4 regions of the Epibacterium sp. ABZ3_068 genome follow, and region 1 is predicted to be linked to each of the others. Evidence: riboswitches for the same ligand, from Rfam matches in the RefSeq annotation. Region 1 holds a riboswitch; each other region holds the start of a gene.

What was found. Region 1 has a riboswitch for cobalamin ahead of ACXAEW_RS09300 (hypothetical protein). Riboswitches for the same ligand answer to the same signal wherever they lie in the genome.
Region 2: it holds a riboswitch for cobalamin, as region 1 does, so the genes downstream of both, ACXAEW_RS08785 ((2Fe-2S) ferredoxin domain-containing protein) here and ACXAEW_RS09300 (hypothetical protein) in region 1, are expected to answer to the same signal.
Region 3: it holds a riboswitch for cobalamin, as region 1 does, so the genes downstream of both, ACXAEW_RS01310 (TonB-dependent receptor plug domain-containing protein) here and ACXAEW_RS09300 (hypothetical protein) in region 1, are expected to answer to the same signal.
Region 4: it holds a riboswitch for cobalamin, as region 1 does, so the genes downstream of both, ACXAEW_RS01085 (DUF1636 family protein) here and ACXAEW_RS09300 (hypothetical protein) in region 1, are expected to answer to the same signal.

What each region holds. Positions count from the first base shown of each region.
Region 1 covers NZ_JBSWUV010000001.1:1,931,906-1,937,544, forward strand. The annotation lists gene ACXAEW_RS09285 (RidA family protein) at 1-86, opposite strand, end outside; gene ACXAEW_RS09290 (DNA polymerase III subunit gamma/tau) at 130-1,953, opposite strand; gene ACXAEW_RS09295 (protein-tyrosine phosphatase family protein) at 2,174-2,716, shown strand; gene ACXAEW_RS09300 (hypothetical protein) at 2,727-3,149, opposite strand; gene ACXAEW_RS09305 (hypothetical protein) at 3,133-3,297, opposite strand; cobalamin riboswitch at 3,255-3,499, opposite strand; RNA gene ffs (signal recognition particle sRNA small type) at 3,585-3,683, opposite strand; gene ACXAEW_RS09315 (5'-nucleotidase C-terminal domain-containing protein) at 3,780-5,624, opposite strand.
Region 2 covers NZ_JBSWUV010000001.1:1,828,363-1,834,001, reverse strand. The annotation lists gene ACXAEW_RS08795 (DoxX family protein) at 1-9, shown strand, start outside; partial or broken gene ACXAEW_RS08790 (hypothetical protein) at 860-1,196, shown strand; cobalamin riboswitch at 1,585-1,809, shown strand; gene ACXAEW_RS08785 ((2Fe-2S) ferredoxin domain-containing protein) at 1,931-2,704, shown strand; gene ACXAEW_RS08780 (ABC transporter substrate-binding protein) at 2,722-4,242, shown strand; gene ACXAEW_RS08775 (ABC transporter permease) at 4,239-5,213, shown strand; gene ACXAEW_RS08770 (ABC transporter permease) at 5,210-5,639, shown strand, end outside.
Region 3 covers NZ_JBSWUV010000001.1:257,523-263,161, reverse strand. The annotation lists gene ACXAEW_RS01315 (ABC transporter substrate-binding protein) at 1-738, opposite strand, end outside; gene ACXAEW_RS01310 (TonB-dependent receptor plug domain-containing protein) at 742-2,694, opposite strand; cobalamin riboswitch at 2,786-2,994, opposite strand; gene tnpB (IS66 family insertion sequence element accessory protein TnpB) at 3,474-3,824, opposite strand; partial or broken gene ACXAEW_RS01300 (IS3 family transposase) at 4,246-5,189, opposite strand; gene ACXAEW_RS01295 (hypothetical protein) at 5,438-5,639, opposite strand, start outside.
Region 4 covers NZ_JBSWUV010000001.1:212,122-217,760, forward strand. The annotation lists gene ACXAEW_RS01070 (imelysin family protein) at 1-871, shown strand, start outside; gene ACXAEW_RS01075 (DUF1513 domain-containing protein) at 873-1,946, shown strand; gene cobO (cob(I)yrinic acid a,c-diamide adenosyltransferase) at 2,058-2,693, opposite strand; cobalamin riboswitch at 2,744-2,957, shown strand; gene ACXAEW_RS01085 (DUF1636 family protein) at 3,053-3,442, shown strand; gene cobW (cobalamin biosynthesis protein CobW) at 3,448-4,533, shown strand; gene cobN (cobaltochelatase subunit CobN) at 4,540-5,639, shown strand, end outside.

The sequences.
Region 1 (5,639 bases):
TTGCCAACCTGTCCGCACAGGTAGGCGGTGCCATTATGTTTAACGATCTTGCTCATCCGCTGGCCGGTGTGAAGGCGTTCGATCATGGTCGTCTCTCTGGTTCATTAAATGTTAACTTGCTGCAAGCGGCTATTCTTCAAACGGATCCCATTCGTCTTCAACCTCGGGGAGAGCCTCGGCCTGAACTTCGGCTTCCAGCTCTTCCGAGGTGCGAATGCGCTTGATCTTTGCTTTTGGAAAGGCGTCCAGAACAGCCTGCACCAGCGGATGTCCGGTGGCTTTGGCGCGCAGGGCGTTTTCCGCAGCGTCGCGCAGCTCAGCAATGGTTTCTGCGTCACAGCCATCCACAATGGAGACGACCCAGCGATTGCCGGTCCAGTTCTGCAACGCCGTTCCAAGACGTGCGGCCAGGTCGCGCGGGGCAGACGCCGAGGGGGTGAACTCAATCCTCCCCGGCTGATAGGACGAAAGCCGGACACCGCCTTCGACTTCGACCAGAAGTTTCACATCGCGATGTTTGCGGATCAGCTCGACCACATGTTCAAACGTAGGATACCGGGCCAGGGCCAGATTGGTTGCGGGCGCCAGGGCGGCCATCGCGCCAGAGCCTGCTTGCGACAGGGTTGGGCCGCCATTTGGGCTCCCCCCCGGTGCACCTTGCGGCGCGGCTGAGGCGTAAGCCGAAGCCGCGCCCCCCCCGCTTGCCGCAGGCGCGCCCATGCTTTGCATGGGCATCCCGCCACCTGGGCCGCCAGAGGGTGGGGGGGGCGGAGTGTCTTGCAGTTTCCGCAACAACTCTTCCGGGCTGGGCAGATCGGCCACATGGGTCAGGCGGATTACCGCCATCTCTGCCGCCATCATCGCATTGGGTGCCGAGGAGACTTCTTCCAACGCTTTCAACAACATCTGCCACATACGCGTCAGCACCCGCATCGGCAGGGCTTCGGCCATAGCCTGACCCCGCGCGCGCTCGTCCGGGCTGATGGTCGGGTCTTCTGCGGCATCCGGTGTGATTTTAACCACAGAAACCCAATGAGTGATCTCGGCCAGATCGCGCAGCACCGCCAGTGGATCCGCGCCTTCGGCGTATTGTGAGGACAGTTCTGTCAGGGCTGCCGCCGCATCGCCGCGCAGGATCATATCGATCAGGTCCAGAACCCGGCCCCGGTCTGCAAGCCCCAGCATGGCACGGACCTGATCCGCGGTGGTCTCACCCGCGCCGTGTGAAATGGCCTGATCCAACAGCGAGGTTGCATCCCGGGCTGAGCCTTCGGCAGCGCGGGTGATCAGTGCCAGCGCATCTTCCGCAATCTCGGCCCCCTCAGAAGTTGCGATTTTGCGCAAAAGGGCAATCATCACCTCGGGTTCAATCCGACGCAGATCGAACCGCTGGCACCGTGACAGCACCGTGACCGGCACCTTGCGGATTTCAGTGGTGGCAAAGATGAATTTAACGTGGGCCGGCGGCTCTTCCAGCGTTTTCAACAGCGCGTTAAAGGCTGAGGTCGACAGCATGTGCACTTCGTCGATGATATAGATCTTGTAGCGCGCAGAGGCCGCGCGATAGGCGACGCTGTCGATGATTTCGCGGATGTCATTGACACCCGTGCGTGAGGCCGCGTCCATCTCCATCACATCGACATGCCGGCCTTCCATGATCGCCTTGCAATGTTCACAGACGCCGCAGGGTTCTGTTGTGGGCCCCCCGGTGCCGTCGGGGCCGATACAATTCATCCCCTTGGCGATGATCCGCGCGGTAGTGGTCTTGCCGGTACCACGGATGCCGGTCATCACAAAGGCCTGCGCGATCCGGCCCGTTTCAAAGGCGTTTCTGAGGGTGCGCACCATTGCGTCCTGGCCCACCAGATCGGCAAAGGTCTCGGGCCGGTATTTGCGCGCAAGTACCTGATATTTGGGCTGGGTGCCCGCCTCTGCCGCAGGGGTGTCAGTCATAATGCTCCGCCGGATTCGCGTCGTTTGATCATTTGTCACAAACTAGGCAAGCGGGCTGTATTCGTCCACTGCTCATCTGGCGGTGGGATGGCATATTGGCAAACGACCCGGGATCCAGCCGTTTTTATAAGAAAGTTCTAGGTTTATGACATATTCCAGAGTTAGAGTTTAGGGGTGGGAATGGCGGAACTCTAGCCCAGCTGGGGAGGCGCTGATGCGGATGGAACGCACGTCAACACCGGCCAAAGGTTCAGGACCAATTGAACCGGGTCAAAACACGCTGACAATACATGCCCTTTCGGTGGCGAATGGGAACTTGGCCTTGTGCCGATTGCCCGGAGCAACTGGCGATTACTGGGCGGATTTGCAGCACATAAACGATTGGAAACCGGGGCTGGTCCTGTCAATGACCACTACGCCCGAGCATGAAGCCGTGGGCGCGCTGACGCTTGGCTCTGACATTCAAAGCATGGCCAGCCGGTGGTTTCACTTGCCGGTGCCCGATTTCAGCACGCCGCCGCCGGATGTTTTGTTCAAATGGCCCAAGGCCAGCCATGCAGCGCGCAGGGCATTGGTTGGAGGCGGTCGGGTTCTGGTTCATTGCAAGGGCGGATGCGGCCGGTCGGGGATGGCGGTTTTGCGTTTGATGATCGAAGCCGGCGAACAGCCGCATTCAGCGCTGAAACGGCTGCGCGCGATCCGCCCCTGTGCTGTAGAAACGGACGAACAGATGGCCTGGGCCATCGGCGCGCGCAGGGTTTAGGACGCAAATCTCAGCCGGGGCGAGTGGCAGATATCCGCTCCTGCAGCACGTTCTGGGTCTTTGCTTTATGTGGAATGGCCTGCGCAAGCGCCCGTGGCCGCGCCGGGAGAGGGGCAAGTGCAACTGCGTTGGCGCCGTCTTTGCACAGCATGACATCTGCAAACAGGTCCAGATCAGATTGATCCGCGGTGTCCTCTACGTCGCAAAACACCCGAATGCGATAGTGCGATGCCACAAACCGGGCCATGCAGCCCTCGGGGCAGGCGTTCAGCTCGGCCTGCCCGGTCATCTGAAAGTTATCTTCGGTTACACCCTTTGCTGTCGTCATGCTGGCGCTGAGCGCCTTGATCATTCGCATGACAGCCGGGCAGGGGCGGCCCAGTTTCATACAATGTGTCGCCGCACAATCATGCGTTTCATTGGTCCAGATCATCGCGCCCTCCGCGCATTTGGGTCGGGTAATTGGGAACGTAGACCGGGCGTTTTTGCTGTGGTTCAGCCATGCGCAGATCCCGTCCCGGAGCACCCCGCCCGGTTTCGAGTTTCAGTACGGATGGCAGGTCTCCTGACTTGCGGGTCAATGCGTCCCCGAACCTTCCCGGCCAGTGTGATCTCTCACCAAAGGGCCAGTGGTTCATTTCGGGGCAGCTCGCCGCTTACAGTTGCGGGGGCAGTCTCGGACTGGGAGAAACCTTTGCAACGCGCAAAGGGGCTCCGCACCGTGTTCCCTTTTCATCCTGTTCCACAGCAGTGGGCACAAGAACCATCTGCACCATGGCTAGCGGGGGCGGAGGCGAGTCGTCAAACGAAATCTTGTGGTGCGCAATTGCGCTCCGACCACATGCTGATGGGTTTGTGTGCGGAGATAAGGTGAGAGGCTGGACATCGACCCAAGCGGGGCTCGTTGTGGCTGCTTCCTTCCGGACCTGACCAGGTTGGCGAGGCGCTCGCCCGCGCCAACCTCTCGAATCCGGATATAGAGCGCGGATCAAAGAATGACAAGGGGATGACAAAAAACAGGAACAGTTCCGTGCAAAAGAGGGGCTTGCCGCGCGCAGTCAGGTTAGAGCTGCAGGCGCAGTTCCAGAAACCCTTCGGAATTAACGGGTAAGAGTGACACACGGCTGGCAGGCAGCTCGTCCAAATGCTGGGTGGCTGCGGGGCCAGTCAGGGCAATCGCCTGAGTGGCCTGGCCGATCGGGGAGAAATGCCATGGAGAGGGAGCGTTTTCCAAGGGATCCCGGCGCAGATGACCGGCAATATAGTCGCGGATGACGTCCCGCAGATGTACCGGCGGCAATGAGACCTGCGGCGCATATCGGACCATATTGAAATGCCCGCCGCCACTGGCGCGGTAGCTGTTTACAGCCACCAAGAAGCGCTGATCGGGGCGAACGGGGGCTCCGTTCCAGCGCAGGTTGTGAATGCGTCTGGCGGTTGGGTCGACCAAAATTCCGGTTGCGTTGAAGCGTATGGGCTGGGTCAGGTCGATGTCGTACTCCACGCCAAAGATCACATCATAGTTGTGACCAGCGCGTTGATCATTGACCAAAGGGTGGTTCTGGCTGCCTGGGGTGATACGATTAAATATGCCCGAGGACATTTCAAGCCAGTCGGCAAGCTCGGTGCCGGAAATCTCCACTGCGCGCAGCTGATTTGGGAAGACCTGCAAATCGTTTACATGGCGCATGGTCACCGGGCCCGTCGGCACATCGGTGTAATAGCTGGGGCCGGCGCGGGCGCCGAATTTTCCCGGTGCAACCGCCGACAACATGGGTAGGTCCGATGCCGGCGTGCCCTGGATATAGACTCGCAAGGCGGCCGCTTGCGCGCAGGCGGTCAGCTCCAGCGACCGGTCATGTGAGAAAAAGGTGAAAAACGAGTGCAATGGTTGAGAGAGTGTACCAACCGGTTGGTCGAGCCGTTTGCAGGCTTTTTCATGGTCATCCATCAGCGCGTCTCTGAGCGCAGTCTCTTCTTCGACCAGTTCACCGTTACTGAGAGCAACCGCGCGCAGTGAAGCCTGAGCCTCTGTCAGACGCCAACGGTCATCAACCCAGCTCAGTGACAGGTCGATAAGGCCCAAATGGCTGCCAAATGCGCCGGGCATCACCACCGCGCTGTCTTTGGGTTGGGTTTTGTCCGGCAGCGCCAAATGGGTATGGCCCGCAACGATTGCATCGATCTCGGGTAGGGCGCTGAGCGGGTGAAGGGCGTTTTCCATGTTCAAAACAGCGTCATGTTCACCCAGACCCGTATGCGCGAGGGCAACCACCAGATCGCATCCCTGCGCGCGCAGCGACCGGGCGACATCCCTGGCCGCGTTGACCATGTCCTGAACAACAACCCGACCTTCCAGGTAATGGGCGTCCCAGACTACGGTTTGCGGAGGCAAGACCGAAAGCACGCCGATACGGACAGGCGGCTTGTCGGGCATTGCCGGGATCTGTCGTTCCAGAATGGCGCTGTCTTGGAAGGGGAGTTCCAGACCTCTCTGAATTGCGCTCATGTTTGAACAAATTGCAGGGCAGGGCGCATCTTTCAAGAGCCGGCCCAAAGTGGTCAGACCGTAATTGAAATCATGGTTCCCGAGCCCCATCACATCGTAATCGAGAATGCTAAAGGCAGTGATCAGAGGGTGTTTCTGTTTCTCACCCTGCAGGATGTTTTCACCGATCGGAGCGCCCTGAAACCCATCTCCATTGTCCACCAATACCGTGGCGGCGCCCTGTTGGGCCGCTTCGGTACGGGCGTGTTTGATCAAGGTTGCGACACGTGTGAGACCTAAAGCGATGTTCGAATTGTCAGAATAGTAATCATGGGCAATAAGATGGGAATGTAAGTCGGTTGTTGCCATCAGGCGCAACCGGGCCACCGGATTATTCGGAGGCGTTTGCGTTCCTGTCATTTTGCCGTAGCCTGG
Region 2 (5,639 bases), 100 kb from region 1:
ATTTCCTAAACCGTAACCCAACCATGCCAACGGCTTTTTTTTAGGGCCGTTGGCTAATGTGGAGTGAGGACACCTTAAAATCCGGTACGGTCACTCATGCAAAGCGCAGTATTGGTCAACATGACCTATAGCCGGTTACATCCAGCATGCGATATAACCGGTTATAAGTTGATATATCATAGATCGAATGTATCCCCGATATTCGCCCCCATCATCAGGTAACTGCATCGGAATGTCTCTCATCTGCACAGTTAGCCGCGAATAACACCCCGGTTGTTGATGAGGTAAGGTCCAATCGTAGCAAGATCGTGCGACTATCGATGTTCGCTACAGCGGACATTTAACATGCTATTCATCAAGGGCGACCATGCGGACAAAGCAGCTGTTCAGTCAGCCAGCTTGTTAGGTATGGGTTCGGCCTTCATCCAATGGACCTCTGACTGGACGTGTCCTTCCCTCACATACTTACCCACGTTTTCTGGCATCGCCCTTTCCTTGAATGCTTCTGCCGTGCGAGCTACGAACCCCTCCTGCCTCGTCAGATCGAGCGACTTTGCAAGGTCGTCAAAAAGGCCATTCCGGTACGGGCCGCGATAGAGCGTCGTAACCACTTGCACGCGCAATTCTTCAAACCGAGCCAAAGTCGAATCCGACGGTTGAACCTCTTCATCCACGATCCAAGCGAAGCCCAAAAGTATGAGAGCAGCTTATCATATACGACAGAGTGGCGCGCGTAGAGGTTCTCACCAACAATGCGCTCGCCCTCTGTAAGATAGGGGGAAATCCCTGCGGTAAACGCTTTGAGCCAATCTCGGGAAGGGTGGTCGCGACTGTCCGGGCTGCGTGCATGAGACCCGCCGCCATCATCCCTCCGCGCAAGAATGCGCAGCTTTGGAAGCCGAAGACAGCGGGCGCCATCGCACGAAACGAAGCCGAGAGAGCGTGCCAATATCTCGGTCGCGCCTTATGGTGAAAACTGACCGGCTATTACCGCCGCAGCCGCGCAGAAATGAAACCTCTCGTGGCTTTTCGTGCCGAAATGCACTGCCGGTCGATGGATGAACTGCGTCAAACTCCTCGGCCAAGGCCTCATGGCTCGAGACTTCGACCGACAAGTTGCCGAACTTCTCGTTCGGATCGCGGTGCTCAACCGTTACACAGCTATTGGCATACCCGTCACAGAGCCCGTAGGATAAGTCTGTCCGGGGAAAGGCGAAGTTCGGTCAAGCACCGATTTGTGCAACACAGCCCTTGTCGCGCCGATCTATCTTCAGTGCGGAATGTGTCGTCAGAGCAGCTACTCGTCAACGTCAATTTCGATTGTCGCCCCTGTTCTCGTCGAGCTGCGATCAGACCAACCAGACGCGGGCAATCTGGACCTGTGCAAGCGCAGCATTATCGTGAAGCCACAAAACCTCAAATCGAGCGGCGCAACGCTGTAACCGCACGGGACATTCACGGCTCGAACAAAATGCACGAGGTGAACAGGGTCGCCGCTCAGTCGGGGCTAAGATTGTAACTTAGCATTACAAAACACTTTTGGCCGTTTTGCTTATTCTTGATCTTGACCGTGTTCGCAATTTGATCTCAATTGGCGCCGATGGTTCCCGGTTGGCACAAGCCTTTGCCGGGATGAAAAGGGAACACGGTGAGGTGTAGCCAAAAGGCGCCAACTCCGTGACTGCCCCCGCAACTGTAAGCGGTGAGCGACCTCTGAAACACCACTGGGCCCAAACGTTTGTGGCCTGGGAAGGTTTGAGGAAGCAAGGACCCGCAAGTCAGGAGACCTGCCATCTCGGGCACCTTTGGTGCTTCAACGCAAATCAAACCGGGCGGGGTGTCCGGGAAGGAGAACCGAGATGACAAAGGCCAGATTACCTTTACTGAGCTTCGGATTCCTTTGGTCCCCTGCATCGTCGCGGAGGATCGGATGGACGTCACCCAACACCGGCTAGGCAAAGCCTCTGATGCGGACGCGATCTTGTTAGTGGTGTCAGCGTATTCGTTGAGCAAAGGGGCTTTGAAGCGGCTCGAAGCGGCCGCACTCAATGCCACGTCACGCCCTGCGCGCCTTATCCGTCTGGAAGAAGGCGGCCCAAGCCTGATGGACGCTCTGGATGCTATGCGGGCCGAAGGTCACCGTCGCATCCGGGTGCAGCCTTTTGGTATCCCATTTCCAGAAGGCCTTTTGGCGTGGTTGCCGGGCGTTATGGCGGAGTGGCGAACGCGCGGGCAAAACGCGGATACGTGGTTGGAGCTGGGGCCGGACCCTGCACGCCACACCGATGCTCTGGAGGCCTTCACGGCAGCCTCTCTGGCGCATCCTGATCCGTCCAAACCCATTGAGGGGGTGACCCCGCGCTTGGGCAAACCCGGGTGGAATGATCCTCCCGATTTTGACTTTCACCTTCTGGTCTGCACTGGGCCGCGCTGTGCGATCCATGGGGCGGCGTCTTTCACCCATATGCTGAAAGACGAGCTGAAGGCGGCGGGTGTTTTCGACCGCTGCCTGACAACGCGAACCGGTTGCATCTACCCCTGCAATCGCGGCCCTGTGCTGGCGCTTTACCCGCATGGCCACTGGTACCGGCTGCCCGACGTTACGGCCACGCGCCGTTTCGTGCGCGAGGTGCTGGTATATGGCGGCACTGCGGACGACCTCAGATTTCATACGGCCAAGGCGGCATGCGCGACACTGGCCTAAATTTAGGAGACAAATCCATGACACTCAAATCCCTCTTGCTCGGCGGCGCGGTTGCGCTGGCGGGGGTTCCCGCCCTGGCTGAGGACATCATTAAGATGGCGACAAGCTTTCAGATCCGGTCCATGGACCCGGTCAGCCAAGGGTTCTGGATGCAAGAGTTCGGTCAAGGTGAACTGCTTATGAAGTTTCAGCCTGATGGGACGATCACGCCCTGGCTGGCTGAAAGCGTTGAACGTACCGATGATACGACCTGGGTGATCACGATCCGAGACGGCATCACTTTTCAGAACGGCAAGGTCATGGACGTCCCCGCTGTATTGGCAGCAATCGAATACCACCGCGCGCGCAATTCGGGTACACAGGCCGTCTTACCTGCTGAAGCGACATTCACGCAGACGGGCCCTTTGGAAATCACCGTGAATACCGGCGTGCCGGTTCCCGAGATGCCCAGCATCTTGGCCCATGAGAGCCGTCTTATGATCATCGATGTGGCGCCGGTTTTGGCCGCAGGTGAGGACTATGAGGCGCTTGAGGGGGCGGGAATCCACACAGGACCGTACAAGGTTGTGGACCTGAACGACCAGCGTATGATTGCAGAGCGCTACGATGACTATTGGCAAGGCACCCCAGCTATGGCCGGCCTTGAGCTGCGGTTTGTATCGGATGTGAACGCACGCATTCTGGCAGTGCAAAACGGCGAAGTGGACATCGCCCTTTATCCGCCCATTGCCGCCGCCCCGGTGTTTGCGGTGACGCCCAACGTGAACCTTGCTCTTGGGGCCCCCTCAACGGGCGGGTTCCTCTCCGCCATGGATGTGACCAACGGTGCCTTCGAAGAGATTGCGGTGCGCAAAGCCGTTATGCTGGCTGTGAACTACGAGGAGCTTGCAAACGATGTATTTCATGGCGCAAAGATTCCGGCCACATCGCTGTACAACCCCCGCTTCCCTTGGGCGGTTGAAAACTATCGCTATGACGTGGATGAGGCAAATGCGCTCCTCGACGCGGCGGGCTGGCTCCGCGATGGAGACACGCGCAGGCGTGACGGGGAGACATTGTCGGTCACGTTGATGATCTATCCGCAGCAGCCCGACCTGGTCCCACTGTCGACGGCGATGCAGGCGTATTTGGCCGCCATCGGAATCCAATCCGAGATCGTCTCGGTCGATAGCGTCACGGAAGCGACCATGAACGATCTGGTTGACTGGGACCTGGCAATGGTTGCAACGGGCACTGCCACTGTCGGCTCGGTCAGCGGTTTCCTGAACCGCTACGTTGCTTGCGAGGGCGACCGGAACTACGGCGGCTATTGCAACGATCGTATCCAAAAGCTCATTGAGACGCTGGATGTGACTGTTGACGAGGAAACGCGCTACGAATTGCTGCGCGAGATTCAAACGATCCTTGTTGACGAGGATCCCTATGTGTTCAATGCAACGATCCTGGTTGAACGCGCGCTCACAAGCGATGCTTGGTCCAATTACGTCCCCGCCGTGGCGTGGAACCATATCAAGTACGATACCGCTCCGAAACAGTGACTTGGTTACGAACCATAATAGAGCGCGGCGGCCTTGCGGTCGCTGTCCTCCTGCGGACCGCCCAGGCCCTCCTGACGGCTTTGGCCGCCAGTGTGATCGTCTGGGCGATCCTTCCGCTTGCGCCCGGCGATGTGGCCGAACGGGTGCTTTTGGGGCGGGGCATGCAAGACATTACCTCTGAGGAAATCGAAGCCACGCGCGAAGCGCTGGGATTGAACGAACCGCTGGTTGTTCAGTTCATAACCTGGCTGAGTGGCGTGTTTCAGGGTGATCTGGGGCAAAGCTTTACAAGCCAGGCGCCGGTCACGCAGGAGCTCATGGAGCGGTTGCCAGCGACTCTGATGTTGCTGGGGCTTGCTTTGGTGTTCTCGATCGCCTTTTCGCTGGTCCTAGCGGTGATCGCCGCCGCCTTCCAAGACCGCTGGCCCGACCATCTGATCCGGCTTTACACGCAGATTGGTGCCGCGCTTCCGACCTTTGTCTTTGCACTCTTGGCGCTGACGTTCGTCGTTGTGGGCTTCCAGTTCGGTCGCGTTTTGGCGGAACCGTCCTGGTCTGCCGCGCTCATCCCTGCCTTCATTATCGGTTTGGACCGCGCGGCCAGTTGGACCCAACTGCTGCGCGCAGGATTGTTGGAGGCGATGGCGAGCGGCTATAGCGAGGTGGCCCGCGCACGCGGGGCCTCAGAATGGCGCATCCTTCTGCGCCATGCCTTGCCCAATGCCCTGTTGCCCTTCCTCACGGCTATCGGGATCAGCCTTGGCGCGCTGATCGGTGGCACCCCCCTCATTGAGGCAATTTTCACCTGGCCCGGCCTTGGGGCTTACCTGTTGGAAGCGCTCATATCCCGCAATTACCCGGTGATCCAAGGCTATGTGCTGATCGCAGCCCTCTCCTATGTGGCGGCATCGCTGCTTGTGGATGTTGTGGCCATGGTCATCGATCCTCGTTTGAGGAGACAAGGCTCATGACAGTGCTGGAGCTTGTACGGCCCTCCGTTTCCACAGTTGCAGAGCGCAGTTTACTCAAGCGGCTCTGGCGGCACCGTTCGGGTCACACCGGGCTGCTCCTCGGAGCGTTTCTACTGCTGTTTGCTCTCTTGGGTACAGTTTGGACACCACATCCTCCAGACCTGCCGAATTATGCAAACGCGTTGAAGCCGCCAAGCCCGTCTCACCTGTTCGGGACCGACGCGACGGGGCGCGACATGTTCAGCCGCGTGATGGATGGCGCACAACGCTCCGTCGGCGCGGCCTTGTTGGTCCTCGGGGCCGTTTTCCTCATTGGTCTGTGCGTGGGCATCTTCGCGGCCCTTGCGGGCGGCGTGACGGATGTCTTGTTGATGCGTCTGGTCGATATCACCATGACCTTGCCGCCGTTGGTGCTGGGCTTTGTCG
Region 3 (5,639 bases), 1.7 Mb from region 1:
GCGGATCTGTCCGGCACCGCTGCGGGCGGCCAGATGGCGCACCACCGGATGCGCGAGATTTTCCTCGCTGCGCGAGGCGCGCGGATAGGGGGATGTTGCGACCAGGAGATCCGGCGCCGACATCGCCAGCACTTCCAGCGGCATGTGGCCGGAGCCACCAAAGCCCAGCTCATCCGCGATATTGCGCAGCCCCGCCGCCCGCAGAATCTGGCCTGCCAGGGTGCGGCTGCCGGAGGTGAACCCATTGGCGGCATAAAGCGCGGCGCGCGGGCGTTCGCCTTCGGCCCCCTGCAACAAGGCAAGCCGCTTGTCATAGTCGGCCAGCAGATCGCGGGCAGCTTCCTCGCGGTCCAGGACTTTGCCCATTTTCAGGATCCGCTCCCGCACATCCTGTAGCGAATCCGCAGGCTGGAACACCACCACCGGCACGCCAAGGCGTTGCAGCATATCCGTGGTCGCCCGGGTCGAAAACGCACCCGCCAGCACCAGGTCAGGCTTCAACAGATAGATCTCCTCGGCCAGACCGTGGTTGGCGGGATAGGCCATGGCCGCGTCCGCCATGGCCGAGGCGCGTGTGTCCTGCGCGATGTAGGAGACCGAGGCAAGCTGGCCGGGCGCCGCAAGCAGCATCGCCAGCTGGTCAGTGCAGAGGTTCATCGACACCACGCGCGATGGCCCGGCAAAAGTACCGGTGGCGGCCCATAGAAGAGCAAGGATTATGCCGGGCAGTTTGCGCATGGATCAGAACGAGGCCCGTACGCCGATATAGGCGGCGCGGCCGCGTTTGGCGTAGCCCCAGACGTCCGCGTAGTCCTCGTCGAACAGGTTGGTGACACGCCCGGTCAGCACCACGTTATCCGTCAGCTCATACTGAGCAGCCACATCAACGGTGGTGTAATCCGGCAGCTCAGCGGTGGCAAAGGAGCCAAAGAACTGACTGTCCCAATTGCCTGCCACATGCCGGATGTCCGTGGTGACAGAGCCGCGGCCGTTGAAAGTATCCAGTGTGGCACTCAGTAGAAGCTCGTGCTCCGGGCGGCGGATCTCAACCGAGCCATTGGGGTTGGTGGCGTCCAGATAAGTGTAGGACAGGCGCAGATCGAGGTATTCGCTGGCTTCCAGGCTTGCAGCCAGCTCAACCCCCTTGCGATCACTGTCACCGGCTTGGTTGCGGTAGGAGAACGTGGTTGCGTTCACCATGTAGCTCTCGATCTCGCCTGTCAGCGTCTCGTCGAAATAGGTCACATCAACCAGGCCGCGCCCTTGAAGGAACGGCACCTCAATCCCGAAATCGAAGCTGCGGTTTTCCTCCGGCTGCAAGTTCGGATTGCCGAGGTAGGTGGTGGAGCCGAAGGTGCTGTTGGCAAACAGCTCAAAGTAAGAGGGGTTCACAACACCGGTGCCAGCCGAGCTGTGCAGGCGCACGCCGCTGCCAGCAAACGTGTAGGAAGCACTGGCGGTCCAGCTGGTGGCGTCTTCGAATACGCTGTTGCTGTCGTGGCGCACCCCGAGCTGCAGGTCCAGGCCGTTGGCAAAGCTGCCGCGGTATTCCAGGGCAATCGAATTGGTTTCGCGCGCAAAGGCCGGGTTGGAACTGCTGGAGTCCTCTTCCCATTCCAGCATTGCGTTCAGAAGATGGTCTGCTTGATCAGCCTGCTGCCCGTCCAGGCCGAAGCTCAGCAGGTACTTTGCTGCTTCAGTCTTGGTCTCGGTCGGGGTACCGCCATTGAAGGACCGGTCAAAGTCAGTGCGTTCGATTGACAGGCGGTGTTTTAGGCGGCCGCCTAATGTGTCCAGTTCAGCATAGACCTGAGCCAGCTGCTCATCCCGGTCACTGAATTGCGTCGGATCATCCACGACATAGCTGGCCGCGTCCGTTGCGGTGAATGAGGTGCTGTCGCTGTCATAGCGTTCATCCGAAGTGCGGAAGTTGAAGCCAATCTTCAGCCGGTCGGTGACCAGGTAGTCACCTTTCAATTGCAGTGTATTGCGGCGGATGCCGTCTTCTTCACCGCCATCGCCCGAGGTGTCATAGCCGTCGTCATTGTCATGGGCGAAGCTGAAGGCGATACCGCCGCGCTCGGTCCGCGACGAAACCCGGGCCGAGGCCCGGTAGCCGTCAGAGCCTGCTTCCGCGCTGCCGCCGTATTCCGTGCCGATGCCGCCGGACTTGGTGATGATGTTGATCACACCGGCCGAGGCGTTGGAGCCGTAGAACACCGACTGCGGGCCGCGCAGAACCTCGATCCGCTCGATATTGGCAGTGTCCAGGCCGGAAAGAATGTACTCGCTGTCACCGCCCGAGGCTTCGACGCCGTCGATCAGGATCAGAGTGTGATTGGCTTCGGCACCGCGGATGCGGACCTGGGTAAAACTGTCGCCGGAGCCGTTCACCATCAGGCCGGGGACCGAACGCAGCGCGTCCTGGACGGTGGTGGTCCCGCGATCTTCGATTTCTTCGCTGGTCAGGACTGAGACTGAGCGGCCGTATTTTTGGGCCTCGACCGGCGTAAAGCCGCCGGAGACGATGATCTCTCCCAGATCGGTGACCTCGTCATCCTGGGCGGTCGCGATTACAGGGGCGGCGGCCAGGGCCGCGGCTAGGGACAGGCTTGCCTTGCGCATATTCCATTCCTCCCGGCCCGCGCAGCAAGCACAGGCCAAGCGGCTGCCCATGCCGGGCAGCATGTTCATAATTCTGGTCTTTGGAAGGCAATGCCCCCGCAGACGGTGAAAACTGCCACCACTACGGAAGGTCCGTTATCTTCGGCGCGCCCCGCACCGCGATAGGGTGATCATCCTGGCAGGTCTCCTGACTTGCGGGTCGAGGCTTTGCTGCGCCTTCCCGCCCCTTGGGGCAGTGGCATACCGCAGCATTGCTCTCCGCTCACAGTTGCGGGGGCAGTCACGGATTCGGCGCCTGTTGGCTACACCTCACCGTGTTCCCTTTTAACCGGATGGTCTCCCAGCCGGACCAGAATGGCCAGGACTTAGGCAAACTGAACTTAATCTGTCAAGCGCCAAAGTCTAGTGAGACGGCTTAGAGAGGGCGCCAAAAGGCGTCATCGCGAGAAACTGATTTCGTTAAACTGTTAAAACTGAATACTACTTCGGGAAATGGAGGACTGATGCGGTTAGGCTCAAAGTCCTTACTCGGAAGCAAAGGTGCATACGTATCTCGCAGTATATGATTGAAGCAGATGAACTGCATGCCAGACTCACTGCCGGCGGTGAACCTCAATCAGTGCATCTACCGCAGAACAGCTGCTTTGGTCCTGCGGCACTGTGGCTTCTTCGATGCTGAGGAACGTCTGAAATGGCTCGGTCAGGCTGATCCATTGCGTCGACTAGTGCCGACCTTGGAAACGCAACTTTCCTCGCATAGCTGCCGCTGAGATCAGGCGCAGCATTCGGTAGAATTGGGCTCAAACCGGATCTTCGCCGCAATCTGCGCCAAGGTCTGCATTGTAAATTTAGATTGCCACCGGCTTCCGAACATGCCGAGGAACGACGCGCTGCCAATCCAAGCCTTCAAACAGGGCCTCGAATTGGGAACGGTTGATAGTGATAACGCCATCTGACATTCGCGGCCAAACAAAACCGGCGCCTTCAATTCGTTTGTAGGTCATGACGAGACCTGTCCCATCCCAAACAAGAATTTTCATACGATCGGACCGTTTCGCGCGAAATATGAAGATGGCGCCGCTGAATGGGTCCAGTTCAAATTCATTCAGAACGATTGCCGCTAGCCCGTCCATTCCTTTGCGAAAATCAACGGGCTTGGAAGCGAGGTAGAGTTTGAAGTTTCCGGAAGGCGAGATCATGAGAGCGTTTGGATTACTTGCAGTAAGTCGGACACCGGGTAGGAGGCAGGTAGCGAAATCTCTAGCTGGTCGCTGCGCAAAATGATCTCAGATGTGTCTATTGAATCTTCTGAATCCTCTCGAATCAGAATTTCTGCGAACGTTTTTTCTTCGCGTACTTCAGTTTTGCAGCCCTTGGACCGTCGGACATCAGAACGCCATTTGTAGATGAGTGACTGCGAAACTTTGCAAGTCTTCATGACTTCACGTACTGACAGCTCGCCGTTCTTTAGCCCGCTGTCTACGAACCTTTTGAAACTTGGCGGCCAAACGCGGCGCCCTCCGGCGTGAACCTCGATTTTGAAACCGTAGACTTCGAAAGACTGTCCTGACTGATCCATGCCGCGACCTCATTTGTTTTGAGGCATTATTGCATAACACTGGTAGCGTTGTGGGAGCTGTTTCGGGCCCTGGATACAACGCTTACATTCTGCATGGGCTTTCCTGGCGCGATGTAGTGCCAACCAACGCCAGTGTCCTGGCACCATCGCAGCACAGCATGAGATGTCATTTCCGTTCCGTTGTCGCTGACGATCATGTCGGGCTGACCGCGTCGGCGGATCAGTTCATCCAGTTCTCGGGTCATGCGTGAACCCGACAGCGAGCGATCCACGACCGTAGCCAGTGCTTCTCGGGTGCAGTCATCCACGATGCACAGCACGCGGAACCGTTGGCCGTCTGCGAAGGCATCTGACACGAAGTCCAACGACCAGCGCTGGTTTGCCCGTTCAGGCACCAGGATCGGCCTGCGCGTGCCCAGAGCCCGCTTACGAGAACGCCTGCGCCGCACGGCCAGCCCTTCCTCGCGGTAGAGCCGGAACAGTTTCTTGTGGTTCACCTCAAAACCCTCTCTGGCCAACAGGATGCCCAAACGGCGATATCCGAACCGACGGCGCTCGTTCGCCAGTTCACGCAGTCGTTTGCGCAGGGCGTCATCGCCCTGATCCTGCTTCTCATATTGAAAAACAGACCGATGCAGGCCCGCCAATTCGCACGCCCGACGCTCAGACAGGCCGTGCCGATCCATCACGTCCGACACGGCCCTGCGCTTCACATCAGGCGTCAGTAGTTTTTTGTCGCGAGGTCTTTCAAGGCCGCATTGTCCAGCATCGTATCTGCCAACATCCGCTTCAGACGATTGTTCTCGTCTTCCAGCGCTCTCAGTTTCTTCGCATCGGACACGTTCATGCCGCCAAATCTGGCTTTGTATTTGTAAAACGTTGCATCGCTGATGCCGTACTTCCGGCACAGCTCTTGGGCTTTCACACCGGCTTCGTATTCTTTGATCATCCCAATGATCTGTTCGTCTGAAAATCTGCGTTTCATAGTCCATCCTTTGCTTGGACGGATTACTAACACCTCAGTGGCCGGAATTCAGGGGGCTGGGTCAGTATCAATTCGCACGGGGGATGGGGTGGCACGTCCCCTTCGAACGCGCGGAAGGTGAGTGCCCAAGATCTTATTTGTCACCCAAGCACATATCTTGCATTGTTCCTTCAGCCCCATCTTCTGCAAGGATGAGGCTGCTGACTGAGAGGCCAGCGCGTTGGCCTTTTCTCAACTCAGATCACCGCCTATGGAAACGATCTTTCAGAGCGCAGTCGTTTCCGTCTGGCTTCTTCTTCCTCACGCGCCAGTTCGGGGTGGTAGATGTAGTGGTCGCGAACATGCAACCAGGTTTGCACGACTACTGCGGTAACGGTCAGTACTGCGACGGACAAAATAGCCTCTCCCCACATCCCAGTGTAATCCAAGAATGCGGATACGATTGACGGA
Region 4 (5,639 bases), 1.7 Mb from region 1:
CTTGGCGCAGGTGACAGATCAGAGCTGCCCGTCAGACCCCGGCGGTGTACAAGACGCCTTTACCGACGCTTTTGATGCCTGGGTTACCGCCAGCATCTGGCGTTTTGGCCCAACGGAAACTGATGCACGTGCATTTTCCCTCGCTTTTTGGCCTGATAACCGCGGGAAGATCGGCAAAACCGTAGGCGCGCTCCTGCGCGATGAAAACCATGATGTTTTACCTGCCGAAACCTTTGCGGAGTTCTCAATCGCAGGCAAAGGCTTCTATGCGTTGGAGTTTCTTCTCTTCGACAAAGAGGCGCAAACGCTGGCTTCGGCGGAATACCAATGCGCGTTGGCCCAAGCGATGGCGCATGATATTGCGCATACCGCCTACGCAATCGAAACAGATTGGACTGGTCATTTTGTCGACCTCATGCAGGCCCCGTCTGAACGCTATCAAAGCGACGCGGAAATTCGCCAAGAGCTCTTCAAAACCCTGACCACAGGCTTGCAAATTGTGGATGATCTGCGTCTGGGGCGCCCGCTGGGCAGTTTTGAAAAACCGCGCCCACGTCGCGCGGAAGCCTGGCGCTCGGGCCGTTCGCTCCGGCATGTGATCTTATCCCTCGAAGCGCTCGAACCGCTGGCAATTTCCTTGGCCGAAGGCGCACCTGAACTGCAGGATCAGCTTTCTGATCAGTTCGGACGCTCGCTAAAGCGCGCCGCAGCGCTGGAGGATCCAAGCTTTGCAGGCGTGTCCGATCCAGCAAGCCGTTTTCGTATCGAAGCCCTGAAACAGAATGTGTCAGAGCTGCGTGACTTTGTGACGGCAGAACTGGGGCCCCGCCTGGGTGTAGCCGCAGGTTTCAATTCACTGGATGGAGACTGAAATGGCCACACGTCGTGGATTTCTGACAGGGCTATTGGCCGCTGGCATCGCTCCGCAGGCCAGTTGGGCGGACGTAGGCTATCCAGATTTTGTCACAGCAGGGCTTGAGCCCAGCGGCCAGTATATATTGGCCGGCCTGACTGCGACCGGAGATGTGGTGTTTCGCCACCCCCTCCCAGGGCGGGGTCATGCAGCCAGCGCTCACCCTCACCACCCCGAGATCATTGCTTTTGCCCGCCGTCCGGGGCGTTTTGCAGATGTTCTGGACTGCCGCACGGGAGCTCAGATTACCCGCCTCACCCCGCCCGAAGGTCATCATTTCTATGGCCATGGCTGTTTCTCGGCAGACGGGCAACAGCTGTTCACGACCGAGAATGATTACGAAAACGCACGCGGTGTGATCGGCATCTGGGACAGTAAGACTTACCAGCGGATCGCAAGCTTCTCGTCAGGAGGCGTCGGACCTCATGATATTCTGCGCCACCCGGAGGGCTATTTGGTCGTTGCCAACGGCGGAATAGAGACACACCCGGACAGTGGCCGCGCCAAGCTGAACCTGCCGACAATGGAGCCATGTCTCAGCTATCTGAGCTTTTCTGGCGAGATCCTGGAACAAATGAAACTGGATCAAGATCTGCATCTGAACTCAATTCGCCACCTTGCGCTGTCACCGGACGGGACGGTTGGCTTCGCGATGCAATGGCAGGGTGACCTGGGCGAGCTTGCGCCAATCGTGGGCCTGCACAGGCGCAACGCCCCGCCGCGGCTTTTGGCTGAGGGAGACCCGCGCCTGCGAAATCTGAATGGATATGGCGGTTCAATCGCCTTTTCTGCCAAGGGCACGGAGGTGGCGGTTTCATCTCCCCGTGGGGACCGGGTGCAGATTATGAACACCGCATCTGGTGATCTTGTTCAGGAGCATCAGGTTACTGATGTCTGCGGCCTGACTGGAAACACAGCCGGATGGATCGCCACCACCGGTCAAGGTCAGATCCTGAACCTGTCACACAATGACACACACACAATCACAACCGCAGCAACCGCGTGGGACAATCATCTGGTGCCTGTCGGTTGAAACGGGGGCGCCGCGCGCCAGAGAGCTGGAGCCTTTGGCTCCAGCTCTCTGGCGCGCGGCTTGGCCTGACCTTTGGTCAGGCCAGCAGGGCAAAGCCCTGCAGGAAGCACATCAAAACTCTACACCTTTCTGCGCTTTGATCCCTGCCCTAAATGGGTGCTTGATCTGGCCCATCTCCGTTACAAGGTCGGCAATCTCGATCAGCTCTTCTTTTGCGTTACGCCCGGTCAGAACCACATGGGTCATCGCCGGTTTACGCTCCACCAGAAATTCCAGGACCTCCTCAAGATCGAGATATTCGTACCGCAGCGCGATGTTGATCTCATCCAGAAGAACCATCGCGTTACGCTCATCCAGGATCATTTCTTTGGCTTTCTCCCAGCCCTTCCGCGCTGCAGCAATATCACGCACCTTATCCTGGGTTTCCCAGGTGAACCCTTCTCCCATTGCATAGAACTGACAAAGATCACCAAAGTTTTCCTCGATTAGTGTCCGCTCACCCGTGGCCCAGGCACCTTTGATGAACTGCACCACGGCACAGGGCATCTTGTGGGCGATACACCGCATAATCATGCCAAAGCCCGAGCTGGACTTACCTTTTCCCGGCCCTGTGTGGACGATGATCAACCCTTTTTCACCATCCTTGGTCTTCATCATCTTGTCGCGCGCGGCCTTCTTCTTGGCCATTTTGGACGCATGGCGTTCGGCCTCTTCATGGGAAATGACTTTTTCGGACGTCTCACTCATCGGATGCTCCTTCGGGTTTTGCCATGTCTTGACAAGGAAGGGCGCAATAGCGCAAGGGGTTTTATGTTGGTTCCCAAGGCGTGCCTTGGGCGAAGAGGGAATGTGACAGCAGCGCAATCTGCCAAGCACAGCCGCCCCCGCGACCGTGACCGGATGAGGCTTCCGCAAACCACTGGGATTTTCCCGGGAAGGATGGAGGCCACCGCCTGACGTTCAGGTGACATCTGCAAGCCGGGAGACCTGCCAGCACATCGAACAACGGGCGGACGGGGTGTTCTGCAACCGGTTGAGGGCAACACGTAAACTGCGCCCCGCTGGCAGCACCTTTTTAGCCACAGAACAGGAAGGAGCGGCACACAATGGCCGACACACGTGAATCTGGCGAGGTAATGCTGACCGTCTGCACCACCTGCCGCCGTGCGGATGTGGACCCTGAAGGCCCCCGCCCTGGTGCAGTGATGCTTGAGGCTTTAACAGAAGCCAGACTGCCCGAAGGTGTTACTTTGCGAGGCGTGGAATGCCTCTCGGCGTGCACCCGAGGATGTTCCATGGTTCTCAGCGGCGGTGCCGAGCGCTGGACCTATGTCTATGGCGACATGGACCCAAATGAACATGTGGAAGACATTCTGAAAGGTGTCGCAGCCTATGCCCAAACCACAGACGGATTGGTTCCCTGGCGTGAACGCCCACAGATTTTTCGCAAGCAAACTGTTGCCCGCATTCCTCCTCTGAAGCTGCCTGAGGCCTAAAACCAATGTCCAACCTCAACAAAATCCCAGTCACTGTTGTCACCGGCTTCCTTGGAGCTGGTAAAACCACATTGATCCGCCATCTGATGCAAAACCCGCAAGGCAAGCGACTGGCTGTGGTGGTCAATGAATTTGGCACCGCAGGCGTGGACGGAGATATCCTGAAATCCTGTGCGGATGAAAACTGCCCTGCCGAAAACATTATGGAACTGGCCAATGGCTGCATCTGCTGCACCGTGGCAGATGACTTTATCCCGACCATCGAGCAGTTGATGGCTCTGCCCGAAACTCCGGATCACATCGTGATTGAAACCTCGGGGCTCGCCCTGCCCAAACCCTTGCTCAAGGCCTTCGACTGGCCTGCCATCCGGTCCCGGATCACTGTGGACGGGGTAATCGCACTGGCCGACGCCGAGGCTGTTGCCAAAGGGCAGTTTGCCACGGATCTGGACGCGGTACAGGCTCAGCGCGAGGCCGATGAGGGCATCGACCACGAAACACCTTTGTCAGAGCTGTTCAAGGATCAGATCTCCTGCGCGGATATCATCCTGTTGTCCAAGGCGGATCTGGCGGGTGAGGAGGGTGTTGCCACCGCACGCGCCGTGATCGAGAAAGAAGCCCCGCGCCAGTTGCCGATCCTGCCGATGACCGAAGGGGTGATTGATCCGCGTGTTGTCCTGGGCCTTGAAGCGGCGGCCGAAGATGATCTGGATGCCCGCCCCTCGAACCACGAGCATCACCACCATCATGACGATGATGAACACGATGATGAACACGATCACCACCATCATCATGATCACAGCCATGACGAGTTTGAGAGCATTGTGGTCGAATTGGGAGAAGTCTCTGATCCTGAAGACCTGCAAAATCGCATTATCGAGATGGCCCGAAAGCGCAAGATTCTGCGCGTCAAAGGCTATGTCGCGGTTGAAGGAAAACCGATGCGGATGCTGATCCAGGCCGTTGGCGAACGTCTGCGGGCCCAATACGATCAGCCCTGGGGGACCCAGGAGCGCAAGACCCAGTTGGTGGTGATTGCGGAACACGACAATATCGACACTGCGGGTATCCACGCAGATCTGGGAGCCTGATCCACCATGCACGTCGTCTTCCGCGAAAGCCACGGGCTAGATGAAAGTGACACACCACAGGATCTGGGCCAAACGCCTGCAGACCTGATTGTGCTGTCATTTTCAGACAGCGACCTGGGTGCTTTTGCGGCGGGCTGGCACAGAGCCGACGGAAGCCTACCCTCTTTGCGGCTCGCCAATCTGATCGCGTTGAAGCATCCGCTGTCTGTGGACGTTTATGCGGAACAGACGTTGGACGGGGCCAAGGGAATTCTTGTTCGGCTGATCGGCGGGGAAAGCTATTGGCCCTATGGGCTGGCCACTCTTCAAGATCTCGCCCGGCGCAAGGGGATTGCCTTGGCGGTCCTGCCTGCAGATGGTCGCGAGGACCCGCGTCTGGATGACCTTTCCACCCTGCCCGCATCAACATTGCGCCGTCTGCAGCATCTTTGCGACGCCGGGGGGGCCGTTGCGGCCCAGGCTGCCTTGGCGCAACTCGCGCTGGCTGCGGGGCTTTATGCAGGCCCAGTGCGCGGCGTTAAAACAATGCCGGATCAAGGGTTTTACGACCCCGACCTGGGTGTCACTGACCATCTGGACAGCGACGGCAAACCGTTGATCCTTGTGACGTTCTACCGCTCCTATCTGACCTCTGCGGATACTGCAGCGGTGGATGCGCTCATTTACGAATTGCGCGCACGCGGCTATGCCGCTTTTGGGGCGTTTGCAACCAGTCTCAAATCGCCCGCCGCCACGCAATGGCTGCGCGATTGTCTGCCCGGGCTTTCTCCGGCTGCGATCATCAATGCCACGGCGTTTTCCGCTCAGGGGCGGGATGGAAGCCCATCCCCCCTCTCGACCACCGGCTGCCCCGTTTTCCAAGTCGCGCTCTCCACTGCACGGCGTAAGGATTGGGCCGAGGCCAACCGGGGACTGTCCCCTGCAGACCTTGCGATGCATGTGGTTCTCCCAGAGGTCGACGGGCGCATCTTTGCCGGTGTGGTCAGCTTCAAAGCACCGGGAAAGAAGGACCCTGATCTGGAATATTCCCGTTTCGCTCATCGCGCAGACCCAGACCGCATACGGGCCGTGGTTGACCGGATAACGGGACAACTAGCACTGGCGAC